DNA from 2 places in the Bacillus sp. N1(2025) genome. Region 1 is predicted to be linked to the other one. Evidence: predicted binding sites of a transcription regulator. Region 1 holds the regulator's gene; the other holds the start of a gene.
The links. The regulator Rex, encoded in region 1, represses fermentation and respiration genes when NADH is low (regulators of the CRP and FNR family bind a similar motif). The targets are predictions, from matches to a motif close to TTGTGAAATATTTCACAA.
Positions count from the first base shown of each region.

Region 1 (5,224 bases):
TCCTGATCTCTTTTTCCGGCATGTCCGGATATTCATCCCACAGCTCGTCCAGCACGCGTTTGGACGAGGTCAGTTCAGCCTGCTCCTGATCATAATAGCCGATTGTGACGTTGGAACCGTACGTGATCGACCCGGATTCCGGACTGATTGTATTCATAATGGTTTTCAGCAAAGTTGATTTGCCGATTCCGTTCGGTCCGACGAGGGCGGCGCTTTCGCCTCTTGTAATGCCGAAGGTCAGGTTTTTCAAGAGCGGAGGCTGGCCGTCATAGCTGATGGAAACATCCTGTACGCGCAGGACGTCGTTTCCGCTCTGTTTTGTAATGTCAAAACGGAAGGCGGCTGATTTTTCATCCCCGAGCGGCTTTGCCATGACGTCCATCCGTTCAAGCTGTTTTCGTCTGCTTTGGGCTCTTTTCGTTGTAGAAGCTCTGGCCAGATTGCGGTCGACAAAATCTTGAAGCTTGGCGATTTCGTCCTGCTGTTTTTCATACAGCTTCAGGTCTTTCTCATACTGCTCAGCTTTTTGTTCTAAATAGGCGCTGTAGTTGCCGAGGTATTTTTTGCTTTCTGTCCGTGAGACCTCGTACACTTGGCTGACGACTTTATCAAGAAAGTATCTGTCGTGGGAAACGATCAGAATGGCGCCTGAATATCCCTGTAAATAATGCTCAAGCCATGTAAGCGTATCGATGTCGAGATGGTTCGTCGGTTCATCCAGAATAAGCAGATCAGGCTGGGTCAGCAGCAGCTTTCCGAGCGCAAGTCTTGTTTTCTGACCGCCGCTCAGGCTTTGCACTTTCACGGAATCGTCAAATTTTCCGAAGCCGAGGCCGTGAAGGATAGAGCGGACGTCCGCTTCATATTGATAGCCGCCTTTATCCTTGAAATCCTGCTGAAGCCTGTCATAGGTTTTCATCAGCGTCTCAAGCTCCGCCGGGGCGGCCGTGGCCATCTTTTCTTCAATAGAGCGCATCTCTTTTTCCATTGCTTTCAGGAAATCAAAAACGCTCAGCAGTTCTTCTTTTATGGTAAGCTGGGATTCCAAGCCTGTGTGCTGGGCAAGATATCCCATCGTTAATTCTTTCGGTTTGATTAATTCACCCTTTTCATATGAAAGGTGACCTGCGATAATTTTAAGGAGAGTTGATTTGCCGGCTCCGTTTCTGCCTACTATGGCGATGCGATCCCGAGATCTGACTTCAAGCTTTATATTGTTTAAAATAGGATCAGCGCCAAAAGATTTGGATAGCTGATTAATTTGTAAGATCATCATATTATTTCACCTCTGTTATAATAAGTTAAGTGTAGCTTATCAACCTGCTGTCAGCAAACAATACATCAGAATTGGAACATTATAGGATAAGACATCAGGGAGAAAATAGTGTATGATCAGAAGTAAGGAGAGTTTAAATATGAATGGATTTTCTCATTTTAATGAAGAAGGCCGTGCCCGCATGGTGGATATAAGCGATAAATCTTCAACAGTCCGTACTGCCGCTGCGATATCCAGCGTACACATGAAGCATGACGTGTACAGCAGAATCAAAAACCGCGAGATCGGAAAAGGAGACGTGCTGGCTGTCGCACAGGTGGCAGGAATTATGGCCGCAAAGCAGACGTCAGCGATTATCCCGATGTGCCACCCGCTTTCTTTAAGCAGCGTCGACATTTCATTCGGCTGGGAGGAAAAGGATTCCGAAGCCGTTCTTCATATACAGGCAAGCGTAAAAACGAAAGGGAGTACAGGTGTGGAAATGGAAGCGCTAACTTCCGCTTCAGTCTGCGCTTTGACCGTTTATGACATGTGCAAGGCGCTGGATAAAGGAATGGTCATCGGCCCGACCTGCCTCATGGAAAAAACAGGAGGCAAAAACGGTGATTTTAAAAGAGATGCATCTGAGTATAAAGTGGAGGACCAATCATGAACAAGGATCAATCAAAAATTCCACAGGCGACGGCAAAACGGCTGCCGCTTTATTATCGCTTTTTAAAGAATTTACACGCGTCAGGAAAGCAGCGCGTTTCATCAGCTGAACTGAGCGATGCGGTAAAAGTCGATTCGGCCACGATCCGCCGGGATTTTTCCTATTTCGGGGCGCTCGGCAAAAAAGGATACGGCTATAATGTGGATTACCTGCTGTCATTTTTCAGAAAAACACTGGATCAGGATGAAACGACGAATGTCATTTTGATCGGTGTCGGGAATTTAGGGACGGCGTTTCTTCACTATAATTTCACAAAAAATAATAACACAAAAATATCTATGGCTTTTGATGTGAATCAGAGTAAAATAGGAACTGAGGTAGGCGGTGTGCCTGTCTTTGATCTTAATGATTTAGAGCTTCACATTAAGGATGAACCCGTGGCAATTCTTACCGTTCCGGCGGTTGCCGCGCAGTCAATCACCGACCGGCTCGTGTCGCTCGGCATCAAGGGGATCCTTAACTTTACGCCGGCCCGTTTGAATGTGCCGGATCACATTCGAATTCATCATATAGATTTAGCTGTAGAGCTTCAATCATTGGTTTATTTCTTAAAGCATTATTCTGTTTTGGAAGAAATTGAATAGCGAAAGGAGGAGCTGCACATGATCGGTCCTGGAAGCCTGGCGGTTATCGGTGTGGTGGCGGTGATTATTTTCGGTCCGAAGAAGCTTCCCGAATTAGGAAAAGCGGCGGGAGACACGCTTCGTGAATTTAAGAACGCTACTAAGGGATTAGCCGGTGAAGAAGAGGAAAAAAAGAAAGAAGAACAGTAAGATAGGATGACGCGTATGAGAGTGAATCAAATGACGCTTGTGGAGCATATTGCCGAACTTCGGAAACGATTGCTGATTGTGGCGTTATCCTTTACGGTTTTCTTTATTGCCGGCTTTTTTCTGGCAAAACCTATCATTGTGTACCTTCAAAAAGCCGATGAAGTAAAAGAGCTCACCCTTAATGCTTTTAACCTGACGGATCCGCTGTTTATCTTTTTGCAGTTCGCGTTTATCATCGGCATCATTTTGACTTCGCCGATTATTCTCTATCAGATTTGGGCGTTTGTCAGCCCGGGTCTGTATGAGAAGGAGCGCAAAGTAACACTCAGCTATATTCCGATTTCGATCGTGCTGTTTGTCGGCGGTGTGTCGTTTTCTTATTATATTTTATTTCCGCTGGTCGTTGATTTTATGAAGCGGGTTTCGAATGACCTGGATGTCAACCAGGTGATCGGGATTACCGAGTACTTTCATTTTCTGCTGCAGCTGACGATTCCGTTCGGACTGCTGTTTCAGATGCCGGTGCTGATCATGTTTTTAACGAGACTCGGTGTTATCACGCCGAGGTTTTTATCAAAGATCAGGAAGTACGCGTATTTTGTGCTGCTTGTGATCGCCGCGATGATTGCGCCGCCTGAGCTGCTGTCTCACTTGATGATTACCATTCCGCTTTGCATTTTATACGAGATCAGTATTCTGATCTCAAAAGCGGCGTATCGGAAAAGGCAGACCGGCAGTGAATCTGATCAGGACGTATCAGCATAAAAAAAGCCATTTCTCCATGATGAGAAATGGCTTTTCTTTTATTTTTGATTTTTTTTCACTTTAAATGAGAAAGCGAACATTTTAAACGAGATGCTGATATTATAAGCGGCGAAAACCATCAGCAGTATGGAATAAAAAGACCACATGCTTCCCGGAGAGCTTGCGGCCAAATACGTAAAGATACAGCCGACTGCGAAATAAATCAAGCCCCAAGTCATTGGGTTCCTCATACAAACAATCCTCCAATAATTAATTGCATTTGCTCAGTATGCTGTTCAATATATTTTTGGGCGGGGCCGAGCTGCATGACCACGACAATGGTATTCATCATGACATGGGCGAATATCGGCACAATAATCCGTTTCGTCTGCACATACAAGAACGCAAAGGTAAAGCCCATGGCCGTATACAGCAGCAGGTGCGTGAGGTCTTGATGCACAATGCCGAAAATGACGGAACTGATCAGTCCGGCGACAAAGAAATTCGTTTTTTCATATAATACACCGAAGATGATCTTCCGGAAAATGATTTCTTCAAGAATCGGCCCGACGATAGAAGAAACGATAATCATGAGCGGCATGGCTTTAATAATGTTGAGAATGGCTTTCGTGTTTTCGGAACCGCTGCCCACATGAAAGACATACTGCTCAATCATCCCGGCGATTCCCTGAGAAAATAAAGCGAGCCATATTCCCGCGACCGCCCAGAGAACGGACATGCCGGCGGATGCTTTCTTCCCGTTTCTTAATGTCTGCTTCGGCGCGGTTCTCAAAATCAAGAGAACGATAATCAGGCAGATGAAAAAGCTTACGACGGAATAAATCCCCTGAGCCATGGTGAGATTCGCATTCGTAGGGTGCCCGCCCGCATAGCCGAATTTGTACATTAAAGGAATGCCGATCAATGCGGAAAGCTGCATGATAACATATGTCAAAATGATATACCAATACTGTTTTCTCAAATGATATGTACTCCTTTATCCTATAAAATCAACTTATTTGTTCTTATTGTAACACAAGTGAACTTGACGTGAAAAAAGGAGAAAATCAGTGTGAGAGAGAATCATGTAAGCGTGAAAATTTTTTATTCTTATGACTTGAAATTGGAAGTGAGATTCTTTATTATAATAACTGTGTTAGCACTCTTTAGAGCTGAGTGCTAAAATTACATATTCATACTATTGAGGAGGTTATTACATTGTTAAAGCCATTAGGTGATCGCGTTGTCATTGAACTCGTAGAATCTGAAGAAAAAACTGCCAGCGGAATCGTATTACCGGATTCTGCAAAAGAAAAGCCGCAAGAAGGCAAAATCGTGGCAGCCGGTTCAGGTCGCGTGTTGGAAAGCGGAGAGCGCGTTGCTTTAGAAGTAAAAGAGGGCGACCGCATTATCTTCTCAAAATACGCCGGTACTGAAGTGAAATACGAAGGTACTGAATACTTAATCTTACGTGAAAGCGACATTTTAGCTGTTATCGGCTAAGCAAATAAATATTTTTAAAAATTCGAGGAGGTTTCGTTAACATGGCAAAAGATATTAAGTTTAGTGAAGAAGCACGCCGCGCTATGCTTCGCGGTGTCGATGCGCTTGCTGACGCTGTAAAAGTAACTTTAGGGCCAAAAGGACGCAACGTGGTTCTGGAGAAAAAATTCGGTTCTCCGTTAATTACAAATGACGGTGTGACAATCGCAAAAGAAA
Region 1 is NZ_JBLTJB010000005.1:4,880-10,103, forward strand. Features, by position in the region: gene ACNFN4_RS12690 (ABC-F family ATP-binding cassette domain-containing protein) at 1-1,276, opposite strand, end outside; gene moaC (cyclic pyranopterin monophosphate synthase MoaC) at 1,416-1,928, shown strand; gene ACNFN4_RS12700 (redox-sensing transcriptional repressor Rex) at 1,925-2,572, shown strand; gene ACNFN4_RS12705 (twin-arginine translocase TatA/TatE family subunit) at 2,591-2,761, shown strand; gene tatC (twin-arginine translocase subunit TatC) at 2,768-3,526, shown strand; gene ACNFN4_RS12715 (YdiK family protein) at 3,565-3,756, opposite strand; gene ACNFN4_RS12720 (CPBP family intramembrane glutamic endopeptidase) at 3,753-4,487, opposite strand; gene groES (co-chaperone GroES) at 4,724-5,008, shown strand; gene groL (chaperonin GroEL) at 5,050-5,224, shown strand, end outside.

Region 2 (5,224 bases), on a different contig from region 1:
TCCCCGGTGTCTTCGTCGATCATGTGCAGATTCCATTTCTGCTGCCCGTCCCAGCGGGAGCCCATTGTCCCTTGCGGTATGGCAAACGCACCTGTCTGTTCATTCCAGACCGCCGGCTTCCACTGATCATTTTTTGTCTGCCGCCCGATGTCTTTCGCATGCAGAAACCGCCCGGCTGTATACACGCCGTTCTCTTTTGACAGAGTGACGAAGAATGGAAAATCGGTGTATTGCTTCGCATACTCAATAAAACGTTCAGTTTCTTGGTTCACGTAGAATTCCTGAAGAATGACGTGACCCATGGCCATCGCAAGCGCCCCGTCAGTCCCTTGGCGGATACTCAGCCAGTCATCTGCGAACTTTGAGGATTCCGCAAAATCCGGGCTGATTGAAATGACCTTAGCGCCTTTATAGCGGGCCTCCGCCAAAAAATGCGCGTCAGGCGTTCTCGTTAACGGAACGTTGGAGCCCCATGTGATAATATAGCCGGAATTGTACCAATCACTGCTTTCCGGAACGTCCGTCTGGTCACCCCAAATTTGCGGGGACGCCGGCGGAAGATCCGCATACCAGTCATAAAAACTGAGCATAGGGCCGCCGATTAACGACATAAACCGGGAGCCTGACGCATGGCTGATCATGGACATCGCCGGGATCGGAGAAAAACCGACATTCCGGTCAGGCCCGTATTTCATCACCGTATACAGCAGAGAGGCTGAAATCAGCTTCAGCACCTCCGGCCATTCCGCGCGGACAAAACCGCCTTTCCCTCTTGCCTGTTTATAGGACTTCGCTTTTTCAGGGTTTTCAATGATCGATTTCCAGGCATCCAGCGGATTTTGATGCGCCTGCAATGCTTCCCGCCACAAATTGATCAGCACACCGCGCACATATGGATATTTCACACGGAGCGGGCTGTAGATGTACCAAGAAAAACTGGCCCCCCGCGGACAGCCTCTCGGTTCGAAATCAGGCATATCAGGGCCTGTTGATGGATAATTCAAGTTTTGTCCTTCCCACGTGACAATTCCGTTTTTCACATAAATATTCCAGCTGCAAGAACCCGTACAGTTGACGCCGTGGGTGGAGCGAACGACTTTGTCGTACTGCCATCTGTTTCTATATACATTCTCCCAATCACGATCTTCGCTTGTCGTTTGGCTATGGTTATTTGAATGATGTTCGATAGGAGAAAAATAGTTTAATCTCCTGAGCAACGGACTCATTTTCTTTTTCTTCATGATCGTTCACTCCTTCCGAGTCAGGTGATGCTATGTACACTATAAACAGAGACGGCGCATCAACTTGTGAACTATGTCACACACTCTGCTTTTTTCACAAAACGTTCACACAGAGCAGCAGGAAGGATTTTCAAACGATATGGGGACGCCCGCGTCATCAAAAAAACCGGTTCTGTTTAAGAACCGGGTTCGGCGTTTTCATCCCGTGATGTATGCAGATACCGCAAAAACAACTGATAGGAACAGAAGACATTTTGCTGAAGCATCGCCAAAAAGTTCATTTGCAGCCGCGGATGGTAAGACATCATTTGCTTAAATACGGAATATGGAATATGAAGTACAAGAATATCCGGTGAGGCATTGACTGAGATAAAAGGCGATAAATAGAGCCCGCCTTTTTCATCAATCGGAAACACATCGCCTTTTTCCCACAGCGCAACGGTTTGCGACCCTTCAGGGAGCCTGCTGTCCGTAAAACGGATATTGCCTTTTAATACAATATAAACGGATTGTGAATGAAGAAAGGATGGAGATTGGTCAGATGAGCCGCGGATAAACGTCCCGTTTTTCAGCAAGGTTTCGACAATGGACAGAGGCACTTCATTAAACATAGAAAGTTGTTTCAGAAATAATAAATAGTCACACTGATTCATAGGAAAGCCTCCTGTGCTAAGGATAGCTTTAGTGTAGCCCGATTGAGGCCGCGCGGCAGTGATGTATTTCACAGCTTGTATGATAAAAGTCACTTATCAGGAGAGTGTCTGCATTTATAATGAAATAAAAAGGAGGGTTTCGATGAAGGCGATGATTCCGAAGCAGCACGGCGCATGGGCGATGCTGCTGATTCCATTTTTACTCGGCATGGTCAAGGGAGGCCCGGTTTTCTGGCATATTCCGCTCTTTCTGGGCTGGCTTTTCCTATACTTAGCGGTTTATCCCGTTTCGCTCGCTTTGAAAAAGAAACAGCTTCAGCCTTATCAAAAGTGGATATGGTATTACGGTTTTCCCGCCTGCTGCTTTTTGATCATTTCTGTCTTTCATAAGCCGCAGCTCGTCTGGATCGGCGTTTTTTTATTGCCGCTGTTTCTCATACATACGCATTATGCCCGCCGAAAAAACGAACGGGCGCTCACGAATGATATTGCGGGTGTTCTGTTCTTTTGTTCAGGCGGGCTTGCGAGCTGCTGGTTGGGAACGGGAACCCTTGACGGCTGGGCTTGGTTTCTATTCTTGCAGTCTGCTTTATTTTTTATCGGGAGTTCTTTTTATGTGAAATCGGTCATACGGGAGAGAAAAAACAGAACCTTTGCATACTGGTCGTGGGGATATCACCTCTTGCTCCCCTTTTTATCGGCTCTTCTGGGGGCAGGCTGGGCGTTTCTCGCTTTTATCCCAAGCAGTCTGCGGGCCTGGTTTTTTCACGGAAGAGACTGGCCCGTGAAAACGATCGGCATTCTGGAAATCGTAAATGCCGGCTTCTTTTTCGCCGTCATGTGTATATGTATCACAAGCTGAAAAACAAGGACACCGGCTGCCCTTGTTTTTTCAGTCAATATTGCAGATCTCAAGCGGACAATTTTCACACTCGATCTCGCATCGTAAATAGTCCCGCTTGTGCAAAATAATTTTTCCGGTTTCGTCTATCGAAATAACCCCTTGTTTGCGGAGGTCTCCCAGCATGCGGTTGACGCTCTCCCTTGCCGCCGCGCAAAACTTAGCCAAATCCTGATTTGTCAGCACAATGTTAATCAGAATCCCGTCACTTCGTTCCACCCCGTAGCTGTTTGATAAGCGGATAAGGGTGGAATAGAGCGCCCCCTTTTTGCCGTGAAGAAGCAGGTCCCTGATTTTGGACTGGATTTTTCGAAGATGGGTGCTCATCCATTTCATAAATTCAAACGTCAAAACACCGTTTTGGATCAATTCCTTTTCCAGCTTGTTTTTATTAATGACGAGCACCTCGCCATCCTCTAACACTTTCGCACTGAGCATATATCTCGGCTCATCTGTGAATAGCGTCAATTCCCCGACAATATCGTTTTTTTGGCAGATTCTAAGCGTCAGGTCTTTTCCGTCAGACGTCAGCTTGCCGATTTCAATGAGTCCTGATTGAATCAGATAAAGCTCTTTTGCATCCATTCCTTCTTGAAACAAATAAGTGTGTTTTTTCATTTTCCTTTTCGTACTGATCGATTCCAGCAATTCATGCAGTTCGCGGGAAAGAAGTTCTTTATCAGATTTTCGGACAGAGAGAATATTCATGAGCTCACCTCGAAGAAAGTCACGTTGCGTATGTATATTGTAACGTGACTTGATTTGCACTCACCCAGAAAAAACTAACAATCTTGTGAATGGATCATTATGAATTGAGGCTCTGACTGTTTCTCTCCGTATGTGTTTTCATTCTTTCCTGCCAATACATCCAGATCACAAGAACAAAGCTGGCTAACGCGACCTCTGAAAGCGCCATAAACCCGATCGCGTATTGGCCTGTTGCCTGAAATACACTTGCCAGAATCAGCGGAGGGAAAAAACCGCCCAGTCCGCCCATAGCTGACACAATACCGTTGGCAATCCCCGCTTGCTTCGAAAAGTAGAAAGGCACCAGTTTAAATACCGTCCCGTTTCCAATCCCTGAGCAGACTGCCACTGTCAGCGATCCAAACGCATAAAGGCCGATCGTCGGGGAGAATGACAGCATGACGCCTGACAGCGTAAGCCCTGCGAAAACGAACATCAGAATACGGAGCGGACTCAATTTATCTGCAAGAAACCCTCCCACAGGCCTGAGCAGTGTAGAGACCGCAATAAAGCCGGCCGTCCGTAAACCGGCGTCCGCAGGGCTCAGCCCAAAATGCTCAACCAAAAAATTCGGAAGATAGATGGTAAAGGCGACAAAGGCGCCGAACGTAATAAAATAAAACAGGCTCAACATCCACAGCACATGATTTCGGTAAACGGCTTTCATTTGTGTCTTTATGGAAACTTTGACTTTCTTCTCATGCCGGTCGCCGAACAAAACGTGCAGTAATGCGAAAACAGCCAGCAAAACAAGATACATCTGCACGGTTGCTTTCCATCCCGCGGCTTGAGCGATAACCGGCGCCGCAAAGGTAGTAACGGCGGTCCCGATGTTTCCGGCACCGTAAATCCCATTGACGACACCGTGCTTTTCTTTCGGATAATATTTCGGGAGGGACGTCACTCCGATGGAGAATACCGCTCCTCCGATCCCTAAGAAAAAGCCGCCCGCGATTAAATCAAATAAAGAATCCGCGATACTGATCCAAAATACAGGAAACAAAAGCAGGATGAAGCTGATCATAAACATCAGCCGCGCGCCATACCTGTTCGTTAAATATCCTAAAGGAATACGGAGAAGCGATCCGAGAATAACGGGAATCGCCGTCACCAATGAAATCTCGCCTTTGCTTAAATGAATATCTGATGTCATTTGAGAAATGAGCGATGAAATCAGCACCCACACCATAAACCCTGCCACTAAGCTTAATGACTGCAACGATAATTGAATATGTTGACGATTGATCATTCGGCTTGCCCCTTTCACTGATTCAATATCAGTCTTATCATACAAAAACTCAGTGTGCGGGATTGTGAATTACATCACACGCTTTATATACAAAAAAAGAACAAAGCCCGAAGACTTTGTCCTTTGATCATCATTACATTTTTTCCGGAGCGGATACTCCGATCAGCTGAAGCGCATTGTTCAGCGTAATTTGCGTCGCCTTCATTAAAGCGAGACGCGCGCGGCTCTTCTCTTTATTTTCCGGATCGATGACTTTCTCCGCATTGTAGAAGCTGTGCAGAGCGGAAGCCAGATCATAAATATAGTTTGTGACACGGTGAGGAATGCGTTTTTCCGCCGCTTCTGCCACTGCCTCAGGGAAGCCGCCGATCGTTTTCAGCAGGTCATATTCTTTTTCTGATTGAATATGGCTGAAATCAAGATCTGCCGCCGG
Region 2 is NZ_JBLTJB010000002.1:355,986-361,209, reverse strand. Features, by position in the region: gene ACNFN4_RS06690 (nitrate reductase subunit alpha) at 1-1,241, opposite strand, end outside; gene ACNFN4_RS06685 (Crp/Fnr family transcriptional regulator) at 1,418-1,894, opposite strand; gene ACNFN4_RS06680 (YwiC-like family protein) at 2,037-2,756, shown strand; gene ACNFN4_RS06675 (Crp/Fnr family transcriptional regulator) at 2,787-3,503, opposite strand; gene narK (nitrate transporter NarK) at 3,601-4,791, opposite strand; gene argS (arginine--tRNA ligase) at 4,925-5,224, opposite strand, start outside.
Region 2: the regulator Rex is predicted to act here: its motif matches at 1,951-1,968, upstream of ACNFN4_RS06680 (YwiC-like family protein).